DNA from 4 places in the Oceanobacter antarcticus genome. Region 3 is predicted to be linked to each of the others. Evidence: predicted binding sites of a transcription regulator. Region 3 holds the regulator's gene; each other region holds the start of a gene.
The links. Region 3 encodes FNR, which switches genes on or off when oxygen is low (the NO sensors DNR and NnrR bind a similar motif). Its sites were predicted from a motif close to TTGATNTANATCAA; they were not measured.
Positions count from the first base shown of each region.

Region 1: WG929_RS09535 (HP1242/YdcH family protein) is a predicted target of FNR. The motif match lies at 1,493-1,506, and genes of this name have one in related genera.
Region 2: WG929_RS01725 (DUF427 domain-containing protein) is a predicted target of FNR. The motif match lies at 1,149-1,162, and genes of this name have one in related genera.
Region 4: WG929_RS06125 (bacteriohemerythrin) is a predicted target of FNR. The motif match lies at 1,628-1,641, and genes of this name have one in related genera.

Region 1 covers NZ_JBBKTX010000010.1:49,573-52,686, reverse strand. Annotated here, with positions in the region: gene WG929_RS09545 (MFS transporter) at 1-1,136, shown strand, start outside; gene WG929_RS09540 (group II intron maturase-specific domain-containing protein) at 1,047-1,409, opposite strand; gene WG929_RS09535 (HP1242/YdcH family protein) at 1,560-1,811, shown strand; gene tadA (tRNA adenosine(34) deaminase TadA) at 1,946-2,548, opposite strand; gene WG929_RS09525 (MotA/TolQ/ExbB proton channel family protein) at 2,594-3,097, opposite strand.
Region 2 covers NZ_JBBKTX010000002.1:27,789-30,902, reverse strand. Annotated here, with positions in the region: gene uca (urea carboxylase) at 1-930, shown strand, start outside; gene WG929_RS01725 (DUF427 domain-containing protein) at 1,220-1,645, shown strand; gene WG929_RS01720 (enoyl-CoA hydratase/isomerase family protein) at 1,746-2,498, shown strand; gene WG929_RS01715 (sensor domain-containing diguanylate cyclase) at 2,522-3,114, opposite strand, start outside.
Region 3 covers NZ_JBBKTX010000002.1:147,956-151,069, forward strand. Annotated here, with positions in the region: gene WG929_RS02300 (hypothetical protein) at 1-26, shown strand, start outside; gene ttcA (tRNA 2-thiocytidine(32) synthetase TtcA) at 101-952, opposite strand; gene fnr (fumarate/nitrate reduction transcriptional regulator Fnr) at 1,190-1,960, opposite strand; gene WG929_RS02315 (sulfite exporter TauE/SafE family protein) at 2,081-2,737, opposite strand; gene ccoS (cbb3-type cytochrome oxidase assembly protein CcoS) at 2,734-2,970, opposite strand; gene WG929_RS02325 (heavy metal translocating P-type ATPase) at 3,017-3,114, opposite strand, start outside.
Region 4 covers NZ_JBBKTX010000006.1:25,706-28,819, forward strand. Annotated here, with positions in the region: gene WG929_RS06120 (glutathione S-transferase family protein) at 223-852, shown strand; gene WG929_RS06125 (bacteriohemerythrin) at 1,020-1,490, opposite strand; gene rlmF (23S rRNA (adenine(1618)-N(6))-methyltransferase RlmF) at 1,924-2,958, shown strand; gene WG929_RS06135 (TrkH family potassium uptake protein) at 3,001-3,114, opposite strand, start outside.

The DNA of each region.
Region 1 (3,114 bases), on a different contig from region 3:
GGTTATTAACCGCCACTGCTCAAACCGCCATCCTGGTACTGCTGCCGCTGTACGTACTCGAACTCGGGTACAGCCCCTCCATCGCTGCCCTGATGCTGGCAACCCGAGGAATTGGCCAGCTGGCAGGGGATATTCCCGCCGGTATCGTCGCTGGACGCTGGGGCGACAAGATTTGCCTGATGCTCGGCGCTGCCGCCTACGTTGTCGGCTACGGCCTGATGACGCTGACCGATGTGCCATTATTGCTGGGACTGGGCGGTGTGATCGCCGGGATGGGCATGTCATTTTCACTGATCGGCAGACAATCGTACGTCACCACCCGCGCCCCGGTTCACCAACGGGGCCGGGCCATCTCACTGATGGCTGGAGCCATGCGCGTTGGCTCCCTGTTAGGCCCGGCACTGGGCGGCCTTGCGGCGGTCAAGTTTGGCTACCAGGCAACTTTTTTGGTGTTGGTACTGTTATGCCTGCTGTCGTTACTGATTGTGTTTTTGTCGGCCGACCGTGGTGAGCCAGAAGCCGATCGCACACCCCACAGCTTTATTGCCATTATTCAGGTGCTGACAGATCACCGTCAGGCGTTTCTCAGTGCCGGATTGGCGATGATTTCGCTGCAATTCATGCGTGCTGGCCGAGTGGTATTATTGCCACTGGCGGGTAATGCCATCGGGCTTTCAGTCGCCGAGATCGGCCTGGTGGTCGCCGCTGCCGCCCTGATGGACAGCCTGATGTTTATTCCAGCGGGCATTATTATGGATCGCTGGGGACGCAAGGCCGCCGCCGCACCCAGCCTGTTGCTGTTTGCATGCGGACTGGCCGCCCTCGGCTGGGCAGACAGCTACCTGAGCCTGCTACTCAGCGCCCTACTCATCGGCTTTGCCAACGGCGTCAGTGCTGGCCTGGTGATGGTATTGGGTTCTGACTTTGCACCAGCCACCGGACGCGCCCGCTTTATGGGGGTCTGGAAACTGGTTTCCGATTCTGGCCAGGCTGCAGCACCACTGGCAATCAGTGCTCTTCTAACAGCCGGTAGTCTATTACTTTGCTCACAACTGATTGCTGCTACCGGGCTGATCGGGCTGTATGTGATGGCGTCCCGGATGAATGAAACCCTGATCAAAAAAACTGGCCCATAATCGGCTGCAAGCAGACGGTCTGGCCCACGACAGTGCGGATAACTGACCAACCCCGAGAGATACAAAATCCACTGGCTCGGCCGCCTGTACATGAACACCCAATCTCATCAGGCTTCTTACTTGAGTGCGTGGTTTTCGCCACTGTCGCCAGTAAGCCATTCGAATGCTACGCCTGATCCAATGATCTAGATCCACGCAAAGCTGATAGCAGTTGGCAATACCAAAGTAATTAATCCAGCCCCTAAATATACTGACTGGTTTTGAAGATCTCATTCGCTAGTAGTTAACATCTAATGGGGCATCTATTGAATCACTGTTCTGGCTAAACAAACCGAACCAGTCTGCGCTACCTGAGTCTGACCTGCATCAAGCCTAACCCCCATTGGGTACGTTATTCTGAACGTACTTACCAAGGAGAGATACATGTCCATCGAAGCCCATGACCTGCACCATGATTTTCCTGAACTGAGCGAGCAGATTCGTGATTTGAAAATGACTGACCGTCATTTTGCCAAGCTGTTCGATGAATACGATGAGCTGGACAAGGAAGTGCGCCATATTGAAGAACAAAAAGAAGCGGCATCGGATGAGCGCCTTGAGCAATTGAAAGTGCGCCGCGTTGTTCTGAAAGACGAGCTCTATGCCATGCTGAACCAAGCCGCTGCCAACTCCTGATATCACTGGAAAAGGTCACCAGTAGTTGCTGAAGGCAGTGTAAAAACACTTTTCAACGACCGTTTGACGCCTCGCACTTGCGAGGCGTTTTTAGTTTTACTGACTCTGGTTTTACTGATCCTGGTTTGACGTGCTTATGTTTCGTGATCCCGCCCGGGTATTTCCAAAGACTGACAAGGTTTATTGCTTCCTGCTTGGGCAGAATCAGTATCGACCCCATCGTCTGCTGCAGTCGATAGCCGGGTCAATGCTCGCAGCCGTTTACGGGCGGCTCGGCGTTCAGCAAAAAAAGCTGACAACATCTGGCCACAGGCTTCGGCCAGTACACCGCTCTCAATCTGGAAAGTATGATTAAAAACAGGATGGGTGGGTAACTGCATCGCACTGTGAACAGCACCGGCTTTGGGTTCAAACGCCCCATACACCAGACGCTCAATACGACTGTGAACCAACAAGCCATAACACATGGTGCACGGTTCCAGCGTGACATAAAGACAAGCACCACTGAGGCGGTAATTACCGATGGCGGCGGCCGCTTCACGTACGGCCAGCATTTCGGCATGGGCACTTGGATCCAGATCGGTAATCTGGCGGTTACGTCCACGGCCTATCACTTTGCCATCCAGCACCACGACAGCCCCAACAGGTACTTCGCCGTCATCAGCCGCTTCTTGCGCCAGCGCCAGCGCCAGCGCCATGGCTTGTTCATCCCTGGTAATTATCTGCTGTGGCAACATCTATATCTATCCACCCACTAAAATGGGCGGCATGATAACCGCCACTCAATCGAAAGCCAGTGCCGTTTTGAAATGACGCTTTTCGCTTTCAAAAACCCGTTTTAATACGGTTTGTGCCAATAAACCACTGATCGCCCCCACCATCCCGGCAACGGTCGACAGAATAGCTTTGGAGATACCTGCTGCCATGGGCTTGGGGCTACCCGCTCCCATTTGTACCATCACATCAAACACTTCAATCATGCCAGTCACGGTGCCTAACAAACCCAAAAGCGGACAGATGGCAATAAACATCCGAATGGTGCTGAATCCCGAGTCCAGTCCCATCGTCAGATTGGCAATCAGCTCCTGATGGATTTGTTGCGATGCCCAGCTATGCTTGTTGTTACGTGCTTGCCATTCCTGCAACGCTGCCGAACGACGTCTCGGATGCACAGCAAATACATACAAAATACGTTCGATCAGATAGGCCCAGAGCAAAAAGATCACCCCCATAATGGGGTACACCACCTCGCCACCGCGTTCCAGAAACAGGATTACTTCTTCCATCGCCCAATATGCTCCGG
Region 2 (3,114 bases), 120 kb from region 3:
CTGCCCTTGAGTTGGGACGATGAGGTATGCCGACTGGCAGCCGAGAAGTACATGCAATCTGTGCGCGCCGATGCCCCCTGGTGCCCGGACAACATCGAATTTATTCGGCGAATTAACGGCCTGGATTCGATTCAGGAGGTGAAAGACATCGTCTTCAACGCCAGTTATCTGGTGATGGGCCTGGGGGACGTTTATCTCGGTGCCCCGGTAGCAACACCGGTTGACCCATGCCATCGATTGGTTACCACCAAATACAACCCGGCCCGTACCTGGACGGCGGAAAACTCCGTCGGTATTGGCGGTGCTTACATGTGTATTTATGGCATGGAAGGCCCAGGTGGCTACCAGTTTGTCGGCCGTACCCTGCAAATGTGGAACCGCTACAAACAAACCAGGGAATTCACTCAGCCCTGGTTGCTGCGCTTCTTTGATCAGGTACGCTTCTACGAAGTCAGCCACGACGAACTCACCGACATTCGCCAGCAGTTTCCCCACGGCCAATACCCGATCAGGATTGAAGAAACCACATTCAACCTCAGCCAGTATGAAGCTTTTCTGGCGCAACAATCGTCCGGCATCAGTGCATTCCAGCGCGAACGCCAGAAAGCCTTCCAACACGAACTGGAAGACTGGAAACGTACCGGCCGCTTCAATTACGACAGTGAACCAGCTGCCACCGAACAGAAAGACGAACGCCCGTTAGCAGACGGTGAATTCAGCGTTGAAAGCCACATCGCCGGTAACGTCTGGCAATGTCTGGTAAAACCCGGCGATCTGGTGGCAGCCAACCAGCCGCTACTGATTCTGGAATCGATGAAAATGGAAATAGAAGTCTCCAGCCATCAAGCGGGTACCGTAGTGGAAGTAGTCAAGCAAGCCGGGCAAGGTGTCGCACCGGGCAGCCTGTTGGTGGTATTGATGAAAAATTAAGAACTTACTGGTACTGGCTCCTGCGCGTCTGCATGGAGCCCAGGTTGAAGCCCTGATCCGCTGAGCCTGCCAGGGGGCCTTCTCAATGATAGCCACGACTCCACCACTCTCTCGTCATACAAACCAACGGTGGAGACCCCTCCCTCGTGTGGGAGTAAGACCCTTGGCATCACACGTCGTACCCTGCTGTTCATCTTTGGTAAAATCATGCACTAATCTTGATGTAGGCCATTCGGGCACAGCATTATTTCCGTTTAACTGTCGTGGTTCCCAGACATGGATGCTTACTATGACCACCCCCGAAGGCACACAACCTGTTCAACAAAATCACCTATGGCAACACCCTCCGCAACTGCCACTGCGATCCCTGCAGGGCAGCTTCCAGATCACTTCCCATGGTTCAAGTATACCCATCGCCAAGAGCCATAAGCTGTTTCAGACATACCACGCGAGTAATAATACCGACACGGATACGTCTAATCCCTCTCTCATCGCCTGGTATTTACCACTTGATGATTTACGTCCCGACGTCCTCCTGCCATCAGGCAATATTTTTCAGTGCCGAATCCAGGGAGATTGTTGGTTGTTTAATCTACAAATCTGTGATCGATCTCTGTGTGATAGCGCCTGGATGTATGTTGAAAACGATTTGGGCACTGGCGTTAACGGACTGGTGGGTCTGGATGCAAGTCTATTCAGCATGGAGATTTGCTAACCCTGGCATTCTTGATGGCGGTACCGGAATCAGGCACAATCATGTGAATAAAAATACACAGTGAATATATTTTAATTCACAGATATAGGAATCACATCGCATGTTTGAGGATCTTCTGTACAGCCAGGACAAGGGCATTGCCTTGTTACAACTCAATCGACCGGGAGTATTGAATGCTATCCGGGTGCAGACCTATCTGGATCTGATTGCAGCACTGACTGCCGCAGAGCAGGATGAACAGGTTAATGTGATTGTATTAAGCGGGTCTGCCACGGCTTTTTCTGCCGGGAACGATCTCAGTGATTTGCTGCCTGGTGGTAATCTGTTCGCCGTCAAAGAAGGGGTCGCGGGTATTTTCCATACCCTGGCAGCCTTGACAAAACCACTGATTGTCGCACAAGAAGGTGTTGCTATTGGTATTGGTGCCAATATTCTGTTACACGCCGATCTTGCGTATGCGGGTAAAAGTACCCGTTACTCATTGCCCTTTGCCAAAATTGGCGTTACCTCTGAAGGTGCCTGCTCGGTTTTACTGGCTGAAGCCGTTGGCCCGAAAGTGGCGGCTGAATTATTACTGAGCGGACGTTTTTTCAGCGCCAGCGAAGCACAGCAATGGGGACTGTTAAACCAGGTCACCGAAGACGGTGAAGCCTTGGATAACGCCCTGGCGATAGCCCGACAAATTAGCAAGAACTCTCAAGGTTCTATCCGGGCGATCAAGCGATTGGCAAAGGAAGAAGGGCATGTCGAGCGGGTAGACCGTGCTGTTGCTATAGAAATGCAGCTGTTTGCTGAGCTGCTACAAACAGAAGAAACCCAGTTACGTATCAAGCAAGTGCTGAGCAAGCAATAACGTCAGCTGGTTGGTCGCGGGGGTTAAAGCAAGGCCCCATCATCGTTGCGAGGGGCGATCAATCGAACCCCTACTCGATTACGCCCTGAGCGTTTGGCATCGTAGAGGCCCTGATCAGCCCGATCAATAATAGGCTCGTAATGTTTTTCCGCCATCGAGCTGGCGATACCGAAGCTGGCGGTCAGGTGTTCAATCACAGGGAAGTGATGATTAAAAATTTCCACTCGCAGCTTTTCGGCAAGCTGCCTGGCCCCCACCAGATCGGTCATCGGACAGACAATAACAAACTCTTCCCCGCCCCAGCGTCCGACAATATCGATCTTGCGAATAAACTCCAGCAGCAATATAGCCAGCTCCACGATGACCTGGTCACCGACCGGGTGGCCATGGGTGTCATTAACGTTTTTAAAGTGATCGATATCCAGCATAACAATACTGAACGGGTGTCCAGAACGGTTGCTACGCTCCACTTCGCAGGTGAGTACTTCATCCAGCTTACGGCGATTATACAAACCCGTCAGGCGATCGGTAATCGCCAATCGCTCCAGTATTTCGGTCTCTTTACGTCGGACTTTCTCTCGGGTTTCCGAATCTACCAGCGCCTGGGTTTTCTGTT
Region 3 (3,114 bases):
GGCATCTGAGTGGTGGTTTACCCTAGCAGGCTGTTTTTTACCCATTCAAGTCGTGGCCGCACTCTCAGACGGGTGATTGGTGTATGTGCAATGGCTGACGCTATTCGATCGTTACAATATCCAGCCGCGTGGCCAGGTGTGACTGGTCTTGCTGCTTTTGCAGGTTAACAAAGTCGAACAGGTTAAGATCTCCCAGTTGTGAGGGGGCTATGTTACAGATGGCTGCGAAGATGTTGTCACTGCGGCCTGGTTGGATTTTTTCCCACTCCTGCAGCATGTTTTTGACGTTTTGACGTTGCATGTTTTCCTGCGACCCACAGAGGTTGCAAGGAATGATCGGAAATTCCCGCGCTGCTGCAAACGCCTCGATATCCTTTTCCTTGCAGTAGGCCAGCGGACGGATCAGTACGTGCTTCTTGTCGTCGCTGAGTAATTTGGGTGGCATGGCTTTGAGCTTGCCGCCATAAAACATATTCAGGAACAGAGTTTCGATAATATCGTCGCGGTGATGTCCGAGGGCAATTTTGTTGGCACCAATGTGTTCGGCAAAGCCGTACAGGGTACCGCGCCGCAAGCGTGAGCACAGACCGCAAGTGGTTTTGCCTTCCGGAATAATATCCATGACGACGCTGTAGGTGTCTTTTTCGACAATATGGAAGGGCACATCCAGCTTGCTCAGGTAATCCGGCAGAACATGCTCAGGAAAGCCCGGCTGTTTCTGATCCATATTGACTGCGATCAGTTCAAAGTTAACCGGGGCGCTTTTCTGCAAGCTCATCAATATGTCGAGCATGGTGTAGGAGTCTTTGCCTCCCGACAGACACACCATGATCTTGTCGCCTTCCTCGATCATGCAATAGTCTTCGATGGCCTTGCCGACATGACGGCGCAAACGTTTTTGCAGTTTGTTGAATTCGAGTCGTTCTTTGCGATCGATGACGTCGGCAGTCATGCTGGGAAACTCCTGGATGTTCTGATATGGAACACGGACTAAAAATCAGGCGGCGAATTCTAGCGAATAGATTGGCTGTCGTCAGCAAGAGTTGCTGTGCTGAATATCCGATTCAGCCGAGCTATGGCTGACAGGGAAGGTTGTTAAAGGTCAGCGTGTGGGATACTGCGGAGCAGTAGCAGCCACATATGTCCGGTGTTTTGCCGAACGGTTGCGGGCTGCCTGCTGCTACTCGGTTTATTCTGTGGTGGCCGTGTCGTCGCATTCGAGATGAGCACTTAGGCCCGCCATCTCATAAAGACTGTTCATGTCCAACACAATGATTTCCTTGCCCTGGGTTTCGATCAGCGCATTTTTCTGGAAGCGGGTAAATACCCGGCTAATGGTTTCAACCGCGAGACCAAGATAATTGCTGATGTCGACCCTGGACATGGGCAGCCGGAAGTGGGTCGCGCTGAAACCGCGGCGGGCGTAGCGGTTGGAAATATCCAGTAAAAAGGAGGCCACACGTTCTTCAGCGTTCTTTTTGCTTAACAGCAGCATCATGTTCTGGTCGTGGCGAATCTCATTACCCATGGTACGCATCAGCTGTTTACGCAGATCGGGTAATTCGTCGGTGAGATTTTCCAACTGGTGCACCGGAATTTCACATACGGTGGTTGTTTCCAGTGCCTTGGCAGTGAGTGGGTAATCACCGGCATCGTAACCCGCTAACCCAATCAGTTCGCTGGCGAGGTGAAAGCCGGTGATCTGTTCTTCGCCATTACTGGCCAGGGTATAGGTTTTCAGGGCACCAGTACGTACTGCAAATACCGACTGGAAGTCATCCCCTTGCTGGAATAACAGCTGGCCTTTCTGAATGGGTCGGCCACGGCGAATGATATCGTCAAGTCGCTCCATATCACTGTCGCTGAGCGATAGTGGCAGACACAGAGCGTTCAGGGAGCAAGTCTGGCAGTGGGGCTGATTGCCGCGCAAGGGGGGATGTGCAACTTGGTTTGTTTTCATTGAGCTCACCGTGTCTGGTTTTCCGTGACAAACGGAACAACTGTTTTCCATTAGTTTTCGTATGGTCTTAGCTCACAGGGTGACTGTCAAGACATTGGTCAAGGTATTACAGTTGGCTGACTATAGCCAGATGGCCGCTGCGGTCCACAATCCATAACTGATGAGCAAAAGTCCGGCGATGCGACGGCTGATGTTGTGATTGAGTAATCGATTGAGGCTGCTGGCGGCGAGGCCGCTGGCAAACAGGGCTGGCAGTGTGCCCAGTCCGAAACAGGCCATGGCCAGTGCCCCCTTGAGTGGATCGCCATTAGCGGCCACCCAGCTTAATGTACTGTAGACCAGGCCACAGGGAAGCCATCCCCACAGCAATCCGAGACGAAATCGGCTGCTGACTGATTGTTGTGCCAGTAATGGTTTGGTGGCGGGCTGTAGCAGACGCCACAGGTGCTGACCGAGCTGTTCAATCCGGGTCAGCCAGCTTGCCCAGCGCGCGATGTAGAGTCCCATCAGCATTAGCATCACGGCAGCCAGTGTGCGTAATACCAGCGTCAGCAGGTCATTCAGTTGCTGCAGCCATAAGCCAAGTACAGAGACTATCAGCCCAGCCACTACGTAGCTGGTGATTCGTCCGCCATTAAAAGCCAAGGCGGTTAGTAGTGGTTGATGCTGTGAGCGACTGCCAATGGCTGCCGCAATACCGCCACACATGACCAGGCAATGACTGGAACCAAACAAGCCCAGCAGTAATGCGGTGAGCAGTGACAGTGGTTCAATCACGACAATTTGTCAGGTGATGTGGCGTCTGCAGCTGCAGGCGGTGGGGTGATTGTTGTTGACGGCGGTTTGTCAGCGCTGGCCGTCGTTTCCTCGGGGTCGTCATCAAAGAGAATTTTGTGGGCTGGCGACTCCAGATCATCAAACTGACCGCTACGTACTGCCCAGAAAAAAATCAGGGTGGCGATACTGATCAGGACGATCGAGAGTGGAACAAGTATGTAGATAATATCCATGTTATGTCCGTTATGCTGGGCAAGTGGCTGCCGTTATAACCCGGCATTATACCTGCGGGGGGCCATCGGCTGCATCCGGTTTGGATACCCGGGACAGCCTTAGGGCGTTACTGACCACCAACAGGGAACTGAACGACATGCCGA
Region 4 (3,114 bases), on a different contig from region 3:
GCCGTGGGGGGGTTATACCACCCAGCCACTCGGCTGAAACCCGACAAAACCTTGGCCACAGTCTGGCTTGTCGGGTTTGCGACAGCACCTAAGCACCCTGATAACGCCCACAGCGCTGGTTGCCTGCGGCCACCTGACGAGATGACAGCGTGAAGTGATTGGTTATCAATTTGCAGTACCGAGATAAACAAAACAACGCCTTTGATGAAGAGATAACCCCTCATGATGACGCTCTATATGACCCCAGGCTCCTGCTCGACAGGTATTCATATTCTGATGGAAGAGCTGGAGCTGGTGTTCAGCGCCCACGTGCTGAATCTGCCAGCCGGAGATGGCCAGAAACCGGAGTATCTGGCGATTAATCCGAAAGGCACAATTCCCACACTGGTGCTGGACGATGGCACCGCCCTGACTGATTTTGCCGCCATTGCCTGGTGGCTGGCCCAGCGCTGGCCGAAAAAACAATTATTACCGGAAGATCTAACCGCTCAGGCCGTGGCTCTGGATCGACTCAATTATCTGGTCGGCACCCTGCATGGCCATGGCTTTACCCGTATTTTCACACCCGACCGCTACCTGCTACACGCCGATGATCGCGACACCATTGAACGCCAGGGTCGAACACTGGTGCAGAAGGGTTTTCATCAAGCTGCCCAATGGCTGGAAGCATCTGCCGGAGCACTGTTTTATGACCAGTTTTCTATAGTAGATGCCGCGCTGTTTTATAACGAATTCTGGGCCAAGCGCCTGGAAATGACGCTGCCGGACGCCTGTCAGGCTCACTACGAGGCCATGGCTCGTCGCCCGGTTGTGCAGCGGGTGCTGATGGAAGAAGGGTATCGGCAACTGTAACGCGGCATTATCTGCCCTGTTTTTGACTGGCTTGCCTGGTTCTTAACTTGTCGTTCTCTACTCAGACAAAGCCTGGCCGGAGCAACCAGCTCCGCGCCAGCCGTATCATCCATGACTGCCGGAAGCCGGAGCGCACATTTGTAGACGCACCCTGGCGCGCATCCGGATCAGACAGGATGATCGACCGATCCGAAAATACGTTTCAGGGTAGCGCTTACCCAGCCACTTTCCTTACGTAATGACTTGCGCACCAGCTCTGCATAATTTTGATCTTCGTCCTTGATATGCTGCAACAGCCAGCGCATCAGTCCGGTACGTACCTTGCGTGCAACACTCATCGGGTCTGTACCGCCATAAAGCTGCACACTCAGCTCCTCGACCTGCGCAGAAAATCGCCGGTGTACCTGTAAATGGGCTGCCAACAGTGGATACCCGGCCCGCTCCATCAGTTGTTCCTCAAAACTGAAATGGTCAAAAGTATAATCTTTCAGCCGCTCCATAACGCTATAGACTTCCTCCACGTCATTATTTTCAATCGCATGGTGTAAATCGTTAATATAGTCCGCGATACGCCGATGCTGGCGATCGATAATATCAACGCCAATGTCATATGTGGAATCCCAGATAAAATAGCTCACGACCACCTCCAATAATCGCAGAAATACGCCCCGCTAATACCACACCAAATAACACAGTATGACACCGGCCCGTACAGAACGAGGCTGATAGCCCCATAAACAAGGCAACGATTGTAGCTTCGCGACACACCGGAATAATGATTCAGATCATATCTGCTTCCATATCAATTGGTCGATTGGAGCCAATATGTCAGGACAAAAAGCCCACGATTGACCGTTAGACCGACAATCCGGCTTATAGTCTGTTGGATATCTGAATTCACACCTGAATTCAGATAATAACCGCAACACTTGAACACCCACGAGAGAGGCAGGTAACTGGCGTTAGTGCACAGTGAACCACAACACATCGGCGGCTGTGCTGTCCCCTCTCGCCAATGGTCTTTATACTGCCCGCTGTTTTTCGCTGCACGCCCGATACGCAAGAGTTGTTATGTCCCAAAAGTCGTTTTCCCGTTCTGCCAACAGCAAACCGTCAGCCCCCCGTGTCCAGAGCACGGCAGCCGGGCTGCATCCTCGCAACCGTCATCAGCAGCGTTATGATTTTGAGGCGCTCATGGCCGTCAGTCCGGAGCTGGGTGATTTTATTCGGCCAACCCCGAAGGGCAATCATTCCATCGACTTTACCAATCCGCAGGCCATCAAGGCGCTGAACCGGGCATTGCTGCGACACTGGTATCAGATTGATGGTTGGGATATTCCTGACGGCTACCTCTGTCCTCCCATACCCGGTCGAGCGGACTACATCCATAATCTGGCAGATTTACTGGCAGCCGCCAATGGTGGCAAGCAACCTGCGGGCAAGCGCATTCGGGTAATGGATATCGGCTGTGGCGCTAACTGCATTTATCCGCTGATCGGCAACAGTGAGTATGGCTGGCAATTTATTGCGGCTGATATCGATCCGCTGTCGCTGGCATCCGCACAACGCATTCTGGCTGCCAATCCTGCGTTGCAACCCGCTATCAGCCTGCGGCAGCAGCCTGACAGCCAGTGTTACTTTCAGCATGTGTTGCAGGGCAAGGAATTTCTCGACCTGACGCTGTGCAACCCACCCTTCCATGAGTCGCCCGAGCAGATGGCCCGTGGCAATCAACGCAAGTGGAAAAATCTCGGCAAGTGGGATGACCAACAGCCCGACAGCACAGCGTTGAACGCAGAGACACCCTTGAACTTCGGCGGCCAGAGTAACGAGCTGTGGTGCGCAGGCGGTGAAGTGAGCTTTGTCAGCCGCATGATGCAAGAAAGCCGACAATACGCCAGTCAGGTGTACTGGTTTACTTCGCTGGTATCACGGCAGGCGGCCTTGCCAGCACTGGAGAAAGTGCTGCGTGACGTCGGTGCAGTACAGCAACAGGTCATCACCATGACGCAGGGGCAGAAAAGCAGTCGTTTTATCGCCTGGAGTTTTCTCAACGCCGAACAACAAAAAATCTGGCGGCAAATGCGCTGGCAGAGTAAAGGGTGAAGCGAGCCCGGAGTCAGGCCAGATATATTTCCTACGCCGGGCTCACGCTCGCCACAGCCTGGGTGATAGCAGTGCAAACACCGTAAAATACTCCAACCGTCCAAGAATCATGGCACCGGAGAGTATCCATTTGCCAGCATCCGATACCGGTTTGAA